One region of the Leptolyngbya sp. KIOST-1 genome, then DNA from elsewhere that is predicted to be linked to it. Evidence: predicted binding sites of a transcription regulator. Region 1 holds the regulator's gene; each other region holds the start of a gene.

Region 1 (4,784 bases):
GCTTTGGGACGTGGTGGGCCGGACAGGATCGCCCATATAGGTTTTCCAGAACTCGGCCAGTTCTTCGGCTTGTAACCGCCAGTCGGGGTTGAGGCGGTACATACGACGGGGGCGACCCCGACCTTCCACCTTTTTCCAGTAGCCGTCTATGGCATTTTCGTCTTCTAAAAACTTGAGTGCCCCGTACAGTACCGTGTCGGACAGGCGATAGTGGGGGTAGTGGTGAGTCAACCGCTGAATTAACTCAGTACCGTAGGAATCTTGCTGGAGCAACACCGACAGCACGTAGCAAACGGCAAGCTCTTTGTTGAGGTAGATGGGCGGTGGATCCTCGAAGAACTGATAAATATCCTCAAATTTCATGGGATCGCTCCAGATATATTAAAGTTTGTCTGCTTAACGCAGACCAGAGTTAAAAGCAGTCGATTAGTCGCTTAACGATTAGGCTAATTCTAATCACAGGTGATCCCCACAGTATCGAAGTGAGTGCAGATGGTAACTATCTGCAAATTTTTTTAGACATTATTAAATATTCGCCGCCAAAGATAATTGGCGGTGGATCCTCAAGCGCTACCAGCTGTCAAAAATCGGGGCGATCGCCGCCGTTTTCCAGCCCTCCACTCACCGGACGGGTTTGAAACAGAATGCGGCCATCGCGCACAGCCGCCAGGTGAATTTGGACAGGTCCTGCCGTGAAAATGTCTCTAGCCGCAATGGCCTGAAAGTCGACGGCCTGCCCAGACTGCTGTACAGCTTCCAGAAAGTTGAGAATGGTTTCGGGGCGATTGTCGGCCACCTGAAGAGAATCGCTCACGACACCGTCCTGGCGAGCCCGAAACTGGGTCGCAGCCAGCAGCAGATTGAGCCGTTCAACCAGCTGGCGATCGCCAAAGGGTGGTGGGTCCAGGGTGACCGTCGCTAGCCGCTCGCCCTGGGCGTACACCTGCTGGTTGGGGGTTGCATCGATAAACACCTGAATACAGGGCTCCCCCCGCTGTAGGACACAGGGTTCACCCGTGATGTAGTTGGCCGCCGACAGCAGCCTCACCACGTAGTCTTCACCCGTGGCCAGACGATCGATCAGAGTTTCGACTTCACGATTGCCAATCAGCAAAATTTGCTGGTCAATGAAGGTACCCGGGGCGATCGCGCGGGAGACCAAACGATTGGCCTGCTGCAAAAATTCAGTGACAAACTCTTCCGCCTGAGCTCGATTTTCAGCCCGCCCCTGGCCCGACAAAATTTCCTGGTTGCGGTTGAGGGCAATGTTGCCACGAAAAAGACCCTGAAACTGAGTTTGCAGGGACGCCACCTGCTGCTCCAGGAACTCTTGCTCGGCTTCCAGGCTGGCCAAGAGCTGTTCACGCTCGGCGATGGCGCGATCGCGCTGGGCAATCTGCTGGTCCAGTTCGGCGATGGCGCGATCGCGTTGGGCAATCTGGCTACCAATGGTGGCCTGCTGCTGCAGCAGGCGATCGCGATCGACCCGCAGCGCCGCGGTTGATCGCCGCAGGGTTTCTGCCTGCTGCGAGACGGTGTCGAGCTGGCCCAGGGTTTGGCGCAGCTGTTCCTCCGTGGCATCCTGCTGCGCTACGGCTCGATTGAGCGACTCATTCACCTCCTGAAGCCGACCCAGGGCTCGCTGGCGCTCCCTGGTGGCGGACTCCAAATCAGCCTCGACGTTTTCCTGAGCGGCCTGGGCCTGGGCCAAGTTGGCTTCGGCGGTGGCCAAGTCATCCTGAATCCGCCCCAGTTCAAAAACTCCGGTCCGCAGCTGGCTGCTCACCCCAAACAGCAGCGCCAGGGTAGAGGCCGAAATTACGCTGCCGGTGGCAATGCTGACCAGGGTGGCCGTTTGCCTGGGGCGAAGGTTGAATAAACTCAGTCGGGCCTTGCCGACCCGACTGCCTACGCGATCGCCCAGGGTGGCAATCACCCCCCCCAGGATCAGAACCGCAAAAATCAGTACGTAACCAGAAACCATGCACCTGCCACAGGGGAGTTTGCATTTACTCTACTGCATGGGTTTGGACCTTAGTGCCCTAGTCTTGCCAATCAGTCGACCTGGCTGGTCAAGCCCCAGCCCCGGACTCGAACCCCGCTGGCTTAAGTAAACTGCTGACTTAGATTAACCGGATCGTGCACAGTAATTTTCTTTTTATATATTGAGATCATACCTTCCTGGCGCAGATCGCCCAGGAGGCGGGTGACCGTCACCCGAGTAGACCCAATGGCCTCAGCAATCGCCTGGTGAGAAAGTTTGAGATCGATGGTGATGCCATCCTGGCTGGGTACGCCAAAGTCGCGGCAGAGAATCAGCAGGAAGCTTACCAAGCGTGATCCCATGTCCCGGTGGGCCAGGGTTTCGATCATCATCTCAGTCTGCAAAATTCGCGATGACAGCCCTCGCAACATCAGCAGGGCCAGCTCAGGGTTTTCTTCGAGGGACTGCTCGACCTGCTCGATGGGCACCGACAACAGCTCAACCGGTGTAAACGCTACGGAATGATAGAAGCGATCGGACCGGTTGCCTGTAATCAGCGACAGCACACCAAAGACACTATTCTCCCGCAGTAGGGCTACCGTGATCTCTTCCCCGGCCTCGTATACCCGCGACAGCTTAACCGCGCCCTTGAGCAAAAAATAAACCCGCTCTGCCGGGTCGCCCGGGAAAAAAATAGTCTTGCCCCGATCGTAGGACTCAACGACAGGGGGAAATGCACCCCCAGAGAGCTGACGAAAGACGTTGGCAAGCGGCTTATCTTGGGTCACTACCATAAACGTTCTGCTAAGAGCATCACCGTGGGCATCTGCAATGAAACTGCTGCGCTACCTACACCGCTGAGACCAGGGCCAGGCCTTCAGTACAGACTACCTTGGGCACCAAGCATAGAGCAGTTTAGTCGGTCTGGCACATTAGATAATGCAAACGTTCCATGACTTTAAATCACTTAACCTCAACTGCCCAGGAGGCGTTTGTATAGCAGGCTACCTTACTGTGTTCCGAAGAGGTTTTTCTGCCACCAAAGGTTAGCTGAGTCCAGCTTGAGCTAAATCGGCAGGGGGTTCCGTGCGAAAGCTCCAGAACCGAACCGCGCTTGGGCACCTACCGCGACGGACTGGAGTTTGGCCAAAACAGACTTGATCAAAGATGTCAAACCATTCTGCATCAGGATCTTACACATACCCGACTAAAAAAATCGGGTATGTTTGACCAGGGTTTGACTTCGGTGCTAGGTTCTGAATAACAAATTCGAAATGTCAAAAACACCTGCTCCAGACCACCTAAGAGAATCCGCTATGACGCAGTCCATCGAACGCTCCACCGCTACCCAGCCCACCTTTTCGAACCTGAAGTGCCGAGAGTGTGGTGAGACCTACGACCTGGGTGCTAAGCACGTCTGTGAAGATGTCTGCTTTGGCCCCCTTGAGGTAGCCTACGACTACGATGCCATTCGCCAGCGGGTCACGCGCAGCACGATTCAAGCCGGGCCGCTGTCGATCTGGCGCTACAAAGATTTCCTGCCCGTCAGCACCGACACCCCCATCGATGTAGGTACGGGCATGACGCCGCTGGTACGCTCGACTCGGCTGGCCCGGCGTCTGGGCCTGAAAGAGCTTTACATCAAGAACGATGCCGTCAACATGCCCACCCTCAGCTTCAAAGATCGGGTGGTCTCGGTTGCGCTGACCCGAGCCCAGGAACTGGGGTTCACCACGGTCTCCTGCGCCAGCACGGGCAACCTGGCCAACTCCACGGCGGCGATCGCGGCCCATGCCGGGCTGGACTGCTGCGTCTTCATCCCCGCTGACCTGGAAGCCGGCAAGGTGCTGGGCACCCTGATTTACAACCCCACCGTGATGGCGGTGCAGGGCAACTACGACCAGGTCAACCGCCTCTGTTCCGAGGTGGCCAACACCCACGGCTGGGGCTTTGTCAACATCAACCTGCGCCCCTACTACTCCGAGGGTTCCAAGACCCTGGGCTATGAAGTGGCTGAGCAGTTGGGCTGGCGACTGCCCGACCACATCGTGGCCCCCTTGGCCTCTGGCTCTCTGTTTACCAAGATCTACAAGGGCTTCCAGGAGTTTGTTAAGGTGGGGCTGGTCGACGACAAGGCGGTGCGCTTCAGCGGGGCCCAGGCCGAGGGCTGCTCTCCCATTGCCCAAGCCTTTAGGGAAGGTCGGGATTTTGTCACGCCCGTGAAGCCCAACACGATCGCCAAATCGATCGCCATTGGCAACCCCGCCGACGGGATCTACGCCCTCGACATTGCCCGCAAGACCAACGGCAATATCGAGTCGGTCACCGACGCCGAGGTGGTCGAGGGCATGAAGCTGCTGGCCGAAACCGAGGGCATCTTTACCGAAACCGCTGGTGGCACCACCATCGCGGTGCTCAAAAAGCTGGTGGAAGCCGGTAAGATTGACCCCGATGAGTCTACGGTGGTCTACATTACCGGCAACGGCTTGAAGACCCAGGAGGCCGTGCAGGGCTACATTGGCGAACCCTTCACGATTGAGCCCAAGCTCGAGAGCTTTGAGCGGGCGCTGGAGCGCTCTCGCACCCTGGACCGCCTGGAATGGCAGCAGGTGCCGGTGTAGGGGGATAGGTAACTACAAAATGCGACGTTCAAAACTTTGCATTTTGAACGTCGCATTTACCACTTCCTACTTCGCCACTCCCCGACGCACTCAACTTACCCTCTGTTTACCTTCACTTCTATGGCTGTCAAAGTACTGATTCCCACTCCCCTGCAAAAGTTCACCAACAACCAAGCTGC
Region 2 (4,784 bases), on a different contig from region 1:
CAAGGTCGTCGGCATCGTCGTGGTCAAAGAGACCCTGTTCTTCGCAGAAAATCGCCTGCCGCAGGGCGAAGTAGCCCTGGATATCGGCGGGCGTTTTGGCCAGTTCAAAGCTGTAGCGATGGAGTGCCATGATCCTCATCATCAGGTGAATGGTAATCAACCAATCCCCTCCTGGGAGGGGCAGGGGTGGGTCACCCCTCAAACGTCGATAGCGCCGAGCAAGCGCCGCACTTGGCGCAGCCCGCCTTCATGTCCGCCGAGGCCATACCCGACTGCTTCAGCAGTGCCCCCACCCGCTGGTAGAGGGCAAACATAAACTCACTGCTGGGGGCGGGGTGGTGGGCCAGGGGGGTTTCGCCGATGGGCACAAAGGGCACCACAAAGGGGTAGACCCCCAGCTGAATCAGGCGATCGCTCGCCTCCACCAGGGTCTCCAGGCTGTCCCCCAGGCCCGCCAGCAGGTAGGTGCTCACCTGACCCCAGCCAAAGACTTTCACGGCTGCTTCAAAGGCTTGATAGTAGACCGTGAGCGGTACTTCGGCTTTCCCAGGCATGATTCTGGCCCGCACCTCCGGGTCTACCGCCTCCAGGTGCATGCCCAGGCTGTCTACCCCCGCTGCCTTCATGCGATCGAACCAGGCGAAGTCGTCCGGCGGTTCGCACTGGGCCTGGATGGGCAGGTGGGGCACCCGCTGGCGAATGGCGGCGGCGCACTCGGTGAGGTAGGCAGCCCCGCGATCGCTCGTATTCGGCGTGCCCGTGGTCATAATCATGTTCGTCACCCCGTCGAGCCGCACGGCAGCTTCAGCCACCTCCGCTAGCTGGGCCGGGGTCTTGCGGGCGATCGTGCGACCTGCTTCCAGGGATTTCTCAATGGCGCAGAACTGGCAGGCGGTGGCGGGGTCGCGGTAGCGCATGCAGGTCTGCTGCACCGTGGTGGCCAGCACGTCGCGCCCGTGGAGCAGGGCAATTTTTGAGTAGGGGATGCCGTCGGCGGTGGTGAGACCGTAGAACTTGGGCGCGTTGGGTACGTCAACGGGGGCGATCGCCTCCCCCGAAGCCTCCAGGTGCAGCGGACTGGCGGCGGTCGCCCTGAGGGTATAGGGCGATCGGGCGGCGCTATCGGTGTAGACCGGCACCATGACGGTGGTGCCATCGATGGTGATGGCGCGGTGGTCGGAGGGGCCTGCGCCGCCTCGCCTGCCCGCTGCGCCGGGGGGCGAGTCCACTACCCGCAGCCCGTGGCTCTGCAATTCCGTAATCAGCCGTTGTTTGTTCATGGCCTGCTGTGCGATACCCAATAAAACCTGCGTCAATCTGCGTCACCCGCTGGGAGTGACCGGTGTGGAAAGAGAAGCCAGGGTTCTCCTTAGGCAGTCAGTTCAACCCCGTTGGAGGATGGTTTTACCGATTCCTCCTCGGAGAGGGCCGGAGCAGCGCCCTGGGCCGAATGAGCACTGGGCATTTCCACCACTGACCAGGGTTCGGCATTCACCGTCAGGCGCAGCAGGTCGGGGCGGGCGTAGTGGCCGACGGAGTCCATCATGCGCTTGCGCTTGGTGATGAGAGAGAAGTCGAGATCGGCGATCGCCAGGCCTTCCCCCTCGGTAATCGGCTCCGTCAGCGGCACCCCCTCTGGGCTAATGATGGCGGTGTAGCACCCCCCCGACAGCACCCGGTGCAGGTTCTCATCGGGCGTAATCTGCTGCTTTTGCTCCGCCGTCAGCCAGCCCGTGGCATTCACCACAAAGCAGCCCGACTCTAGGGCGTGGTGGCGCATGGTCACCTCTATCTGGTCGCCAAAAATCTGCCCCACCATCGAGCCTGGGAACTGCCCGCAGTGGATCTGCTCGTGCTGGGTCATCAGGGCGTAGCGGGCCAGGGGGTTGTAATGCTCCCAGCAGGCCAGTGCCCCCAGTCGCCCCACGGCGGTGTCCACCACCTTCAGCCCGGCCCCATCCCCCTGGCCCCACACCATGCGCTCGTGGTAGGTGGGGGTGATCTTGCGCCGCTTCAGCGCCAGGGTGCCGTCGGCGTCGAAAACCAGCTGGGTGTTGTAGAGGGAACCGGCCTCCCGCTCGTTTACCCCCAGCACCACCACCATGCCGTAGGAGCGCGCTGCCCGACTTACCGCATCGGTCACCGGCCCCGGCACCGCCACCGCTTCCTCGTACAGGCGCATGTGCTCTTTGCCCATCAGCACGGGCGGCTGCACAAACGAAAAGTAGGGGTAGTAGGGGATGAAGGTCTCGGGGAAGACGATCAGCTGCACGCCGGATTGGGCGGCCTGGGCGATGGTCTCCAGCACCTTTTCGGTGGTGCCGTCGCGGCTGAACAGCACGGGGCTGATCTGGGCGGCGGCGGCGCGGACGGTTTTGGTGTAGTCCATGGGGAAGGATACCTACATTGTCCAGGTGTCGAGGATGAAGGCCCCTTCTTTGCGGTGCATCAATACCAGATCGAGCACGTCGAGGGGGTTGATGGGGCGAATGCCGGGGATGAGGGAGGGTTCGCCGTGGCCGTAGAGGGCCTGGAGGGCAAAGCGGCAGGCGTAGACCTTGCCGCCCAGCTCCATCACCTTGACAATCTGGTTGTTCATCGCCATATGGCCGGGGAAGGCTTCGTCGCCCAGCTTGGGGAAGCCGCGCTGCACCCCCAGGGTGACGCCGGGGCCGTAGAGCAGCACCGAGGTCTCGAAACCTTTGCGAATCAGGCGGGTGGCCTGAAGCAGGTTGACCAGGCCAATGGAGCCTTCAAAGGCGACGGTGTGAAAGGTGATGAGGGCTTTTTCGCCGGGCTCCGCCTGCACGTCAGGGAATACTTTTTCTTCGTAATCAACCAGAAAGTCGCCAGTCTGGTTGGCTGGCTTCGTTACTTCAGGCATAGATTCAGCTCCTCTGTAAAGCTTGGCGGCGGTCAGGGATTCGTAACCGCATGTAACAGAACCTTAGGGGCGATCGCCCCCACCGCCCGTATCAGCCATTACAAAGCCCATGGGTCTACCGCAATCAACAGGTAAACTCGGCCAAACCTCCGGTGTTCCTCCTCAAATTCGGCTGACCCCTGTTGAAAGTGATAGGGGTGAGGCTCAATTTTGTGGTGATTGGAGATGGCGGGCCGCGATCGCCCCCCTTTCCCCTGCCACTACCACCAGACCCGGCCCTTCGGTAGCCGACGTTACAAGCCCAATGGTCAGGACACCCTAGCGTACAGAGCAGACTGAGCCAGTTCGCCCATTCCTCCCAAATCTCAAATCCTCAATTTCTATGTCCCTGCACCACGGCGTAATCATCATTGGCGGCGGCCAGGCGGGGCTGTCGATCAGCTACTGCCTGAGCCGCCGGGGCATCGACCACCTGGTGCTGGAGCAGCACCAGATCGCCCACTCCTGGCGCAATAAGCGGTGGGACTCGTTCTGCCTGGTCACCCCCAACTGGCAGTGCCAGCTGCCCGGTTTCCCCTACCCCGGCGACGATCCGGAGGGGTTCATGGGTCGCGATGCGATCGTCGAGTACATCGAGCAGTACGCCAGCCACTTCAACCCGCCGATCAAGACCGGGGTGACGGTGGAGCGGGTGCAGCGGGGAGAGAGTACTGCCTTTGAGGTGAACACCACCCAGGGCACCTTCACCGCCGACCAGGTGGTGGTGGCCACTGGCGGTTATCACACCCCCAAAATTCCCCGCCTGGCCGAGCGCCTGGCCCCCGATGTAGTGCAGCTTCACTCCGCTGAATACCGCAATCCCGCCGCGCTCCCCCCTGGGGCGGTGCTAGTGGTGGGCACGGGGCAGTCGGGCTGCCAGATTGCCGAAGACCTGCACCTGGCCGGGCGGCAGGTACATCTGTGCGTGGGGGGTGCGCCGCGATCGCCCCGCCGCTACCGGGGCAAAGACGTGGTGGAATGGCTCGACCAGATGGGCTACTACGACCTGGCGATCGACAACCACCCCCAAAAAGACACCGTGCGCCACAAAACCAACCACTACGTCACCGGGCGCGACGGTGGTCACGAAATCGACCTGCGCCACTTCGCCCTCCAGGGCATGGCCCTCCACGGGCGGCTGAAGGAGATCCAGGGCACCCAGCTCCACTTTGGCGACGACCTGAAGGCCAACCTGGACGCTGCCGACGCCGTGGCCGAGAGCATCAAGCGCACCATCGACGCCTACATTGAGAAGAACGGCATTGACGCACCTCTGGATCCTCCGTATCGGCCCGTGTGGGAGCCGGAGTCCGTTGAAACTGGCATCGACTACCGCGAGGCCAACATCACCTCGGTGATCTGGTGCATCGGCTACGGGCTCGACTTTCGCTGGATCGAGCTACCTGTGTTTGATGGTCAGGGCTATCCTGGCCATCGCCGAGGCGTTACTGCGGTGTCGGGGCTCTATTTCCTGGGTCTGCCCTGGCTCTACACCTGGGGTTCTGCCCGCTTCTCGGGCATCGCCCGCGACGCGGAGTACTTGGCCGAGCAGGTTGCTATGAGAACTGGTGGTAGTCATCCCCGCGTGCCACAAACCGTCAATGAAGTGGCGATCGGGTCTTAAGCAGCGCAGTGGTAACACATTCCTTGAAGCAGATAGTACCGAAAGCTAGCTCTATTTACCCCATAATCCAGTGGTATAGGCCATAGTTGATGGGTTATTGAATTCGCTAGGTTCTATGGAACAAGATGTGCCCAGTATTGCCCAAGTGATTCTAGAGCGAGGTATGTGTTTTGGCGAATGTCCCGTATACAAGGTCACGCTCCTAGCCAATGGCACAGTAACCTGGCTAGGAGAACT
Region 3 (4,784 bases), on a different contig from region 1:
AGGAATTCAGTAGTTACCTCAGGGTTTCTACTTTACTTTGGTAAGTAGTTACTTTTAGTATCCAGAAGTAACGTGACAGGTAAAGTTTTATGGCAACCATTGCAATTGTTTACTTTTCTGGCGGCGGCCATACCCACCTGATGGCGGAGGCGATCGCGGCCGGAGTCCGCACCGCAGGTCACAACCCAGAGCTGCTGAGGATTACCGGTGAGCAAATCAACCAGGGCCGCTGGCAGGACGACGCCACCATGGCTCGTCTGAACGAAGCCGACGCGATCGTATTTGGCTCGCCCACCTACATGGGCGGGGTGGCGGCCCAGTTCAAAGCCTTTCTCGATGCCGCCAGCTCCGCCTGGTTTGTGCAGCAGTGGAAAGACAAAATTGCCGCTGGCTTTACCCACTCCAGCTCCCCCAGCGGCGATAAGCAGGGCACCCTGCTCTACCTGGCGATCAACGCCGCCCAGCACGGCATGGTCTGGATTGGGGCCACCGACATGCCCAGCCAGTACCAGGGCAAAGACGACGGCGTCAACCGCCTGGGCTCATTCCTGGGGATTATGGGCCAAAGCGCGATGACCATGGACGGCAGCCCCGCAGCCATCGAAGCGGGCGATCGCCTCACCGCCGAGCTATTTGGCCAGCGGGTTGCCCAGGCCGTTGAGCGCTGGGGCCGGGTGCCGGTGGCGGCATAGGGTAGGTGTTGGGTGGCAGGTGTTGGGTGGCAGGTGTTGGGTGGCAGGTGTTGGGTGGCAGGTGGCAGGCAAACCCGATACCCGATACCCAAAACCCAATACCCTTTTCTTGCTTTCTAAATCCCGCTGACGTAGTAGTCGCGGGTGCCCTTGGCGTTGAGGGCGTCGCCCAGGCGCTCCAGGGCGTGAACGTAGGCGGCGGTGCGAGGGCGAATCTCGAGTTCCTGGGCAATCTTCCAGATGCGTTCGGCCTCGGTCACCATCATCGTCTTGAGGCGGCTGTTGACGTCTTCAACAGACCAGTAGAGGCCGCTGCGGTTTTGCACCCACTCAAAGTAGCTCACCGTTACCCCGCCTGCATTTACCAGAATGTCGGGAAAGACGTAAATGCCCTTGGCTGACAAAATATCGTCGGCCTCGGAGGTGATGGGGCCATTGGCCACCTCAAAGATGTAGCGGGCCTTAATCGTATCGGCGTTCTCGGCGGTGATCTGGTTCTCCAGCGCGGCCGGAATCAGAATGTCGACATCCAGGGACAGCAGTTCGTCGTTAGTGATCACGGCGTGGTCCTGCACGATGTTGCAGACCGTGCCCTCGCAGTACACGGCCTTGAGGCTGCGGGTTGAGGCTTTGAACTGCTGAATGCTGGGAATATCGAGCCCGGCGGGGGCATAGACTCCGCCCTGGGAGTCGCTCACCGCCACCACCTTATAGCCCGCATCAAACAACAGCCGGGCGATCACGCTGCCCGCATTGCCAAAGCCCTGCACCGCTACGGTGGTCAGTTCTGGGGATTTGCCAAAGCGGGCCATCAGCGCCTGGAGCACGTAGAATGCACCCGTTCCCGTGGCGGTGTCGCGCCCCTGGCTGCCGCCCATACTCAGGGGCTTGCCGGTGATCACCGCCGGGCTCAGCCTGCGGGTGATGATGCTGTACTGATCCATCATCCAGCCCATGATCATGGGGTTGGTGTAGACGTCGGGGGCGGGCACGTCCACGTCGGGGCCAATGAAGTTGGCGATCGCGTCAATATAGCCCCGGCTCAACCGCTCCAGCTCAAACTTCGACAGTTCCTTTGGGTTCACCGTCACCCCGCCCTTGGCCCCGCCCAGGGGCAAATTCAGCGCCGCGCACTTGAACGTCATCCAGAAGGCCAGGGACTGCACCTCGTCCAGGCTGACATCGGGGTGAAAGCGAATGCCCCCCTTAGTAGGGCCACGGGTATCGTCGTAGCGCACCCGGTAGCCTTGAAACACCTTCAGGGAGCCGTTGTCCATGCGCACCGGAATCGACACGGTAAGACTGGCTTTGGGATAGCGCAACCGCTCAGAGGCGTCCTCAGAAATGGCAACGTACTTGAGCGCCCGCTCCAGGCGACGGTTGGCATCGGACAAAATTGAGGTGGCCATAGACGAACACCAGGGATGAAGGAATGGGTGAACCAGCGAATGATGCCGCTGTTATTAAGGTTCCGCCAGGCCGAATCGGCTCCGCCAAAAAGCAATATTTTGTATTGAAAGCTACCGTTTTACTCTCCCTCACCCCTGCACAAAGCGCAGAGTACAAAACATTGACCGTTCAATTTTGACGTTTACACTCCCCCATCCACCCTCCCACCCATCCCCCCATCCACTCACCTACTCACCCACCCCCAACCCCCGCCCCTCCCGCAGCAGCGTCGTCAAATTCTGCGCCGTCAGCGGCCTGGAGAAGAGATAGCCCTGGCCGTAGCTGTAGTTCAGCTCCAGCATCAGGTCGCGCTGGTCGGCATGCTCAATCCCCTCGGCCACCAGGTCAAAGTTGATGCCCTCCGACAGGTTGGCGATCGCCCGACAGATCGCCACTTTCTCCAAATTTTGGGCGTTAGTGGGAATGAAAAAGCGATCGACTTTGACCTCATCGAAGCGAAACTGCAGAAGCTGGGCCAGCCCCGACTGACCCATGCCAAAGTCATCGACCTTGAGCCGCAGCGACATATCCCGCAGCTCTTGCAGGCTTTGCAGGTAGCGCTCCAGGTTGTTGTAGATGCCCCGCTCCGTGATTTCAATGCCAAAGCGGTTGCTGGTAATGCCCGCCCCCGCCACCCGCTGCATGATGCGGTCCAAAAAGTCGTCGTCCTCCAGCTCCAGGGGGCTGATGTTGACCGAGAGATTGAACTGGGGCGAGATCTCCTGCCACCGGGCCAGTTGCTCCAGGGCGTGGCTGAGTACCCAGTCGCTGATGCGGTGCACCAGCCCTGTCGCCTCGGCCACCGGAATAAACTCCGAGGGCGACACCCGACCCAGGTGAGCCGAGTCCCACCGGATCAGGGCTTCGGCTCCGACAATCGTGCCGGTTTCCATACAGCAGATGGGCTGGTAGGCGAGCCAGAACTCCAGCTCACTGCTGCGCTGCTCCAGGTAAGCCTCCAGGGTGATCTGACGCAGCCGCCGTCGAGCCAGATCGCTATTCCACGCCTGAATGCGGTGCTGGGGCAGATTCGAACGCCGGTTGCGTTTGGCCTCCCGCAGGGCGGTTTCGGCGGCCTGAAGCAGACGGTTGATCGGGGTGTCTTCCCCAAACGCCTCGACGGTGCCGCTGGCAACGCCAATGGAGGCGCTAATACTGATGCCCTCAACCTCAATCGCGAGAATATTAACCAGCACATCTTCCGCGATCGCGGCGGGGGTAGGGTAGGGCTCAGCAGCGGCGTCCGCCGCAGGCAGCAGCAGCAGAAATTCGTCGCCACCGTTGCGTAACGCAATGCCGCCATAGCGCTGGGCCTGATCTTGCAGTACCCCAGCGACCGCTTTCAACAACTCATCCCCCAAGAAATGGCCCCGCTGGTCGTTGATCAGCTTAAAACGATCGAGGTCAATGAAAAGGCAGATATCCCAGGTGGCCAGTTCCATATCGAGCACCCGGCGGTTGTAGAGGCCCGTCAGGGGGTCGTGGATAACGCCACTCACTTCGGCAAACGTGAGGTAGAGCAGCTGATCCGACAGGGGGGTGACAAGGGTGGTGTACCAGCCAGAAACCTCGCCCTTGTAGTGAAACTCTAGCCGCCGCGATTCTCCTGACTCCAGGGTCTGAAAGTAGAGATCGATGAGGGACTCCTGGTAGGGGTAGACCGGCTGGCGGTGGACAGGCATTTTTTCGCAGAGGCGATCGCCCGGCCTGAGCAAATTATTAGTGATGCCCAGGGCGGCAGGGTTGAGCTTGAGCAGGGTGAGGTCGTCGCCGCTGCGTTCGTAAAGCATTTTGCCGGTCAGGGCCTGATCCCAGGTGGCCTCCAGCAGACTAAAGGTTTCGCTCAGGTAGCGCAGGCGCGTCTGGCTGGCGAGTAAGGCCACCACCGCCGTCCAGGAAATTCCCGCCGTCACCCAGTGCCAGCGGGTGCTGTGCAGGTGCAGGGCGCTTAGGGTGTGTCCCACGCCGCAGCTGAAGACGAACAAAATCATCAACAGCAGGTTGAGCCAAACCTCGCGCTTGCTCCACCGCAGCAGCGGCAGCAGCGTCAGGGGAATAATGAAATACGCCGCTGCGATCGCCCCATTGGCAGCCGTCTCCATGCCTGGCTCTCTCCTCCGCAATGCCCCTGTCTGGTTTTAGCCTAGACATGGAATCGGCTCGAACAAACATCCCGGTTCAATTATTAACTGACCAGGGATTGAACACACACCGAAGAATCACCCCATTCAGCCCAGGACAGTGGGCGGAGATTTGGGCAGACGGATCCGCTGGTGCGAAGTGCAACAGCCTGTTGCGAAGCACAACAAAATTTGTCAGGGCGTAAAGGTTCAGCTGGGAACAGTAGCGGTTGGGTTGGGCTTTTCAGAAAATGGTGGGATGCGCCCGCAACCTCGGTCCTGTGGCCCAGGTTGCCCCAGCCCCTGATCAAGAGGACAACCGCTATGACGACTCCCAAAGAAGTATTTGAGCACCTCAAGCAGCTTGAAGAGGTCGATACCGTGCAAAGTGCCAAATACCGCGAAGAGGCCCAGGAAGTGCTGGCCGACGACACCATCAGTTTGAAATGGCGGCGCGCGATCGCCGATCGCCTCAACCGAGCCAACCACGACCTGGGTCTGCACACCGTCACCACCGACGAAA
Region 4 (4,784 bases), on a different contig from region 1:
TTGATGGCCATTAGCCCAACCGGTTCGGCGTAGTCCTGAATGCGGTAATACTGGCACTGGCCCTGGCTTGCTTCGGCGATCGCCACCAGGTCCAGCCCTTGCTCCCGCAGCTCCTCCAGGGTGATGCCAATGCGAATGGGGCCAAGGCCCGTGGTCTTGAGCGGGGCCGCCAGCAGCGCCAGGGTCGGGACTTGAGTCGCGTCGATGCCGGGGGAGAGGGCGATCGCCCGCTGCATCACCCGCAGCGAGTTAAGCGGGGCCAGCACGCCATGGAGCAGCGTACTGGCCTTGGGAACGTAGTACAGCGATCCGGTCCCTGAGGCCGCCGCCTGGCTATGGGTCGCCTGGGCTACCCCCCGCGACTGTTGACTGTGGCCAGCGGCCAGCAGGCCCGCCAGAGACGCCGTGGCGATCGCCGCCAGTACTCCAAGCCTTGGTTTTTTCCCTGTGACCATTCTGTTAAATCCGATGCGTGACTCAGCGTGTGTTGTAATCGGCAGGTGTGCCATCTGCGGGGGCAGGGGCGGTGAAATAACCGACAGTTTTAGCTCTAGCCAACCCTGAATTTAAACCGAGACTTTAGGCTGAAACAAGCGTAAAGCTTAGGCAAGAACTATCATAATGGGCAAGCCCAGTCAACATTGTGACCGGCTGCTCTAGTTTAGCAGTAGCCGACGCCCTGCCCAATGCCGCCGCTGTTTCCCCCCTTGCTTCGATTGAAACGTTGGACCCGCTCTCGGTCTGGGGTTGGCTGGCGATCGCTTGTCCCGGCTGGCTTGGCGGCGATCGCCGCAGGTCTGGCTCTGGCGGCCGCGATCGCTCCACCGTCCCCCGAGGCCCCAACCACCCTGATGCCGGTGGCGGCCTCGGGGCAGGCCAGGGGGCTGAGGGGGTGGTTGGGCTGGGGGCGCTACCCGCAACAACCCCTGGTGCTGCCGCCGCCGGTACTGCCCCAGCCCCTGCCGCCCCAGCAGGCCTGGCCCGAGCTACCGCTGGTGCAGGCTCAGCCCGGCTTTAGCGATCTCGACAGTGGTCACTGGGCCTGGCCTGTACTGGCCGATCTGAGCCGGCGCAACCTGGTGACGGGCTTTCCCGACGGTACCTTTCGGCCAACAGCCCCCATGACTCGGGCCGAGTTTGCGGCTCAGCTGGCCCAGCTATTTCCGCTGTCTCCGGAGCGATCGCAGCAGGTTCAGGTCCCCGCCTACGCCGATGTGGCCGCCAGTAACTGGGCCTACGACAGCGTGCGGCAGGCAGTGCAGATGGGATTCCTCAGCGGCTATCCCGACAACAGCTTTTTGCCCAACCAAACCATCAGCCGCATCCACGTGATTGTGGCCCTGTCCAACGGGCTGACGCTGAAGTCGAGCAGTAACCCGGCGACGGCGCTCAAAGCCTACCCCGACCACGGCCAGGTTCCCCCCTGGGCCCTCCGTCCCCTGGTCGCAGCGGTGGAGGCCGGTTTGGTGGTGAACTACCCCGATCGCGACCAGCTAGCGCCCAATCGCCCGGCCAGTCGGGCCGAGGTCGCCGTTATGCTCCATCGGGCTCTGGTCTACACGGGGTCGCTCAAGGCTGTCCAGGGGCCAGGGGGCGGGCTGGAGGCTCCTACCCCCTGATTGGCAGACCAGTACGCCTGTGCGGAGTTAAACGTATAGCGAAGGCTATAGTCCCGCTATAACCCCCAAAGATGCTGCATCACTGTGGGGATGCAGCCTACGGGTACCGATCAGTATGTGGGGAAAGACGCTTGGTAGCTGCTAAAAAGAGGGGAGCGAAATTCCGTCCATGCCGTCCTGCTCGAGGGTGGGCAGCTCCAGGCGCTGGCTGCGGCGCGTCCGCATCGCCAGTCGGTAGCTGACGCTCTGGAGTTCAGCCTGGAGCTGGCGGTTTTCCCGCTGAATCTCAGCGACCCGCTGCTTGACCGCCGCCATCCGATCGGCAAACTTTTGTCGGTACACCGTGGGTAGCTCCTGCACCACCTGCTCCAGCATCCGGGTGCGATCGGTGAGTTCCTGCACGGTTTGTCGCAGCTGCAGCACTTCGCCGTCGCGCTCTTCGAGCTGCCCTTGGTAAAAATCAATTTGCTTTTCAACACCGCGCAGCTGGTCGCGCAGAGCAGACATCTCGGCCTGGTGTTGCTCAGAGACCTCTGGGCTGGGCACAAACCCGGCGTTGCCCTTCACCAGCCGAAACAGCTCCTGGGAAAGCTGCTGCACAAGCTGATCGCGAATGGCCAACTCAGACTCAAGCCGGGCGATTTCCGCCTGGTGTTCATTCATGTCTGTATATGAGGACTGCGCCACGAGATTACTCCCACACCAACAACTAACCTAACTGCTCGATGCCCCAAAGCCTGAACCACCCTGCGTCCAGCCTTTGCCCAGAACGGCCAGGGCTGGCCGATGTAGCTGAGTCTTGCTGGGCCTACTGGGCCTAAATTGCCAGGGTGGATAAGTTGCTGATAATTTATAACACCTGCTAGAAAAGTTGGCACACCTAATTCAAATCTCCAGCGCTAGGCTTAACACTTAATGCAAAATGCCGCTGGTCAATCTACCCCTCAGGGCAGATTGACCAGCGGCACGGTTTGACCAGCGGCAGGGTGAAAATCTTGGGCTGTCACCGTGGCCTGGACTACTCTTCTTCGTCGCTAGCCGTAGCAGCGGCGACAGCCACGGGTTCTTCGACCTCTGCGGGCAGGGGTTCATCAGATTCTTGCTTCACGGTCAAAAATCGAATAACTTCATCGCTGAGGCGCATGGCCCGCTCCAGGGGAGCGATCGCCGCCCCAGGCCCGGTGTAGTTCATCTGGATGTAGATGCCCTCGCGATGGCGGTCGATCTCGTAGGCAAGGCGGCGCTTACCCCGGTGCTGCGTCTCCAGGATAGAAGCGCCCTGGTCCTTCAGCATGGCCTGGTACTTGCCGATGGTGGCATCAATGGCCTCGTCGTTTAGATCGGGCCGCAAAATGTACATGGTTTCGTACATGTAAGCTCTCATGAAAACTCCTTATGGACATAGTGGCCTTTAGCAGCCAAAAATGGGCATAAATAAGCGCTAATGGCGATCGCCACCCAGCGCCCACCCATGCCGAGGCATTGGCGCAAAGACAAGGATCTACAATCATACCAAGAATTAGCAGGCCAAGAGTAAGAAAATTATGGCGCAACGCTACGTTAGGGTTCAGTCTCAAACCGGGCAACTACACTACGGGCTGCTGCGTCCCGATCGCAGCGTGCAGGTGCTCGACGCACCACCCTGGCTCCAGGGACAGCCCACTGAGACTGAACTACTTCCCGGCGGCTACGACCTGCTGGCGCCCTGCGCCCCCTCCAAGGTGGTGGCTGTGGGCAAAAACTATCCCGACCACGCCGCCGAGATGGGCACCGCTACGCCGACTGAACCGCTGCTGTTTATCAAGCCCTCCACCGCAGTGACGGCGGCGGGGGCCCCCGTTTACTACCCTACCCAGGCGTCGCAGGTGGACTACGAAGGTGAACTGGCGGTGGTGATCGGCGATCGCTGTGCCCACGTGCCCCCCGAGGAGGCCCGCGCCAAAATTTGGGGCTACACCATTGCCAATGACATCACCGCCCGCGATCTGCAAAAGCGCGACGGTCAATGGACCCGCGCCAAGGGCTTTGACACCTTTTGCCCGCTGGGGCCCTGGATTGTGCGTGAACTGAGCCCTGGGGCCAGGCTGCAAACCTTTCTCAACAACCAGGAAACCCCCGTGCAGTCGGCCTCGGTCGACGAAATGACCTACAGCCCTGACTATCTGGTGGCATACATCAGCGGGATCATGACTCTGCTGCCGGGGGACGTGATTTTAACCGGCACCCCCGCCGGAGTCGGTCCCCTCAGCGTGGGGGATCAAGTCAGAGTGGCGATCGAAGGCATTGGTACTCTGGACAACTCCATCACCCTGAGGGCCTAGGGGCTGTCATCAATTAGCGGCCAACCGCCCAAAAATTAAAGGCTACAGCCCCTAGCCTGTCTTTTGGGTCGGGTGTGGCAACGCTTAATATACCGAGCTTTTGACCAAAATTGATGACACGCCCTAACGCACCTGCATGTGCACCGCCTCTGAAATGGTTGGAATCTCGGCGTACAGACCGCGAAAAGTCTGAACCAGGGAAAACCCAACCGAGATCAGCATGCCTAAAAACAGGACGTTGGAAAGGGTATTAAACAGCAGCGCCCCAAATACACTGGGATCCAGCAGGCTGAGAATCAGGCTAAACACCGCCAGAATAATGCTGAGTAGAATGGCCTGCATAGTGTTGAAGCGGATAAACCGACTGATATTTTCGTTGCGCACCACCAGCAGGATCAGGGCAAAAAATACGATCAGGCCGAAGAAGGGAATGGTTCGCTCCAGGGTGCCGTAGACGGTAATCAGCGGCGCCAGGGGCAGCAGCAAAAACCCAAAGACCGGAAACTGGCTAATCAGCTGAAGACCGTAGGGCAACCCCGCCGTAACTGGCAAAATATAGGGCAGGGCCGCCAGCAAGCGATCCACAATGTTGGGGTTGGGGGAACTGCTCCAGGTCATAATGTTTCTCCAGGCGACAGGCTAAAGGCTACCGAGTCATAGCTTTACCATATCGCAAACTCCAAGGGGGCGGACATGTTGCGGCGGCGACCGGGTCGCCCACACCGGGACTCAGGCCCACCCGATCGCCCCGAACCAGCCTTTGGCAGTCCCATTGGGTAGGCCGTGCCCACCAGCGCAACATCAATGTCCTTGGATAGGCTTTGAATGGGTCTGCTGAGCGCCA

What was found. The regulator NtcA, encoded in region 1, controls nitrogen genes in cyanobacteria. The targets are predictions, from matches to a motif close to TTTGTANNNNNNNNTACAAA.
Region 2: NF78_RS14430 (MSMEG_0569 family flavin-dependent oxidoreductase) is a predicted target of NtcA. The motif match lies at 3,165-3,184, and genes of this name have one in related genera.
Region 3: NF78_RS12970 (Glu/Leu/Phe/Val family dehydrogenase) is a predicted target of NtcA. The motif match lies at 2,200-2,219, and genes of this name have one in related genera.
Region 4: NF78_RS11895 (Npun_F5560 family protein) is a predicted target of NtcA. The motif match lies at 2,469-2,488, and genes of this name have one in related genera.

What each region holds. Positions count from the first base shown of each region.
Region 1 is NZ_JQFA01000004.1:1,879,320-1,884,103, forward strand. Features, by position in the region: gene NF78_RS25225 (PadR family transcriptional regulator) at 1-363, opposite strand, end outside; gene NF78_RS25230 (DUF3084 domain-containing protein) at 581-1,984, opposite strand; gene ntcA (global nitrogen regulator NtcA) at 2,107-2,778, opposite strand; gene thrC (threonine synthase) at 3,301-4,605, shown strand; gene NF78_RS25245 (MoaD/ThiS family protein) at 4,726-4,784, shown strand, end outside.
Region 2 is NZ_JQFA01000002.1:3,269,071-3,273,854, forward strand. Features, by position in the region: gene NF78_RS14410 (MSMEG_0567/Sll0786 family nitrogen starvation N-acetyltransferase) at 1-130, opposite strand, end outside; gene NF78_RS14415 (MSMEG_0568 family radical SAM protein) at 192-1,280, opposite strand; gene NF78_RS14420 (Nit6803 family nitrilase) at 1,370-2,389, opposite strand; gene NF78_RS14425 (MSMEG_0572/Sll0783 family nitrogen starvation response protein) at 2,402-2,884, opposite strand; gene NF78_RS14430 (MSMEG_0569 family flavin-dependent oxidoreductase) at 3,267-4,547, shown strand; gene NF78_RS31175 (DUF6438 domain-containing protein) at 4,663-4,784, shown strand, end outside.
Region 3 is NZ_JQFA01000002.1:2,907,959-2,912,742, forward strand. Features, by position in the region: gene NF78_RS12965 (flavodoxin family protein) at 90-692, shown strand; gene NF78_RS12970 (Glu/Leu/Phe/Val family dehydrogenase) at 809-2,101, opposite strand; gene NF78_RS12975 (putative bifunctional diguanylate cyclase/phosphodiesterase) at 2,330-4,243, opposite strand; gene NF78_RS12980 (hypothetical protein) at 4,586-4,784, shown strand, end outside.
Region 4 is NZ_JQFA01000002.1:2,658,567-2,663,350, reverse strand. Features, by position in the region: gene NF78_RS28195 (hypothetical protein) at 1-455, opposite strand, end outside; gene NF78_RS11900 (S-layer homology domain-containing protein) at 717-1,619, shown strand; gene NF78_RS11895 (Npun_F5560 family protein) at 1,761-2,306, opposite strand; gene rpsF (30S ribosomal protein S6) at 2,638-3,003, opposite strand; gene NF78_RS11885 (fumarylacetoacetate hydrolase family protein) at 3,164-3,940, shown strand; gene NF78_RS11880 (Tic20 family protein) at 4,064-4,558, opposite strand.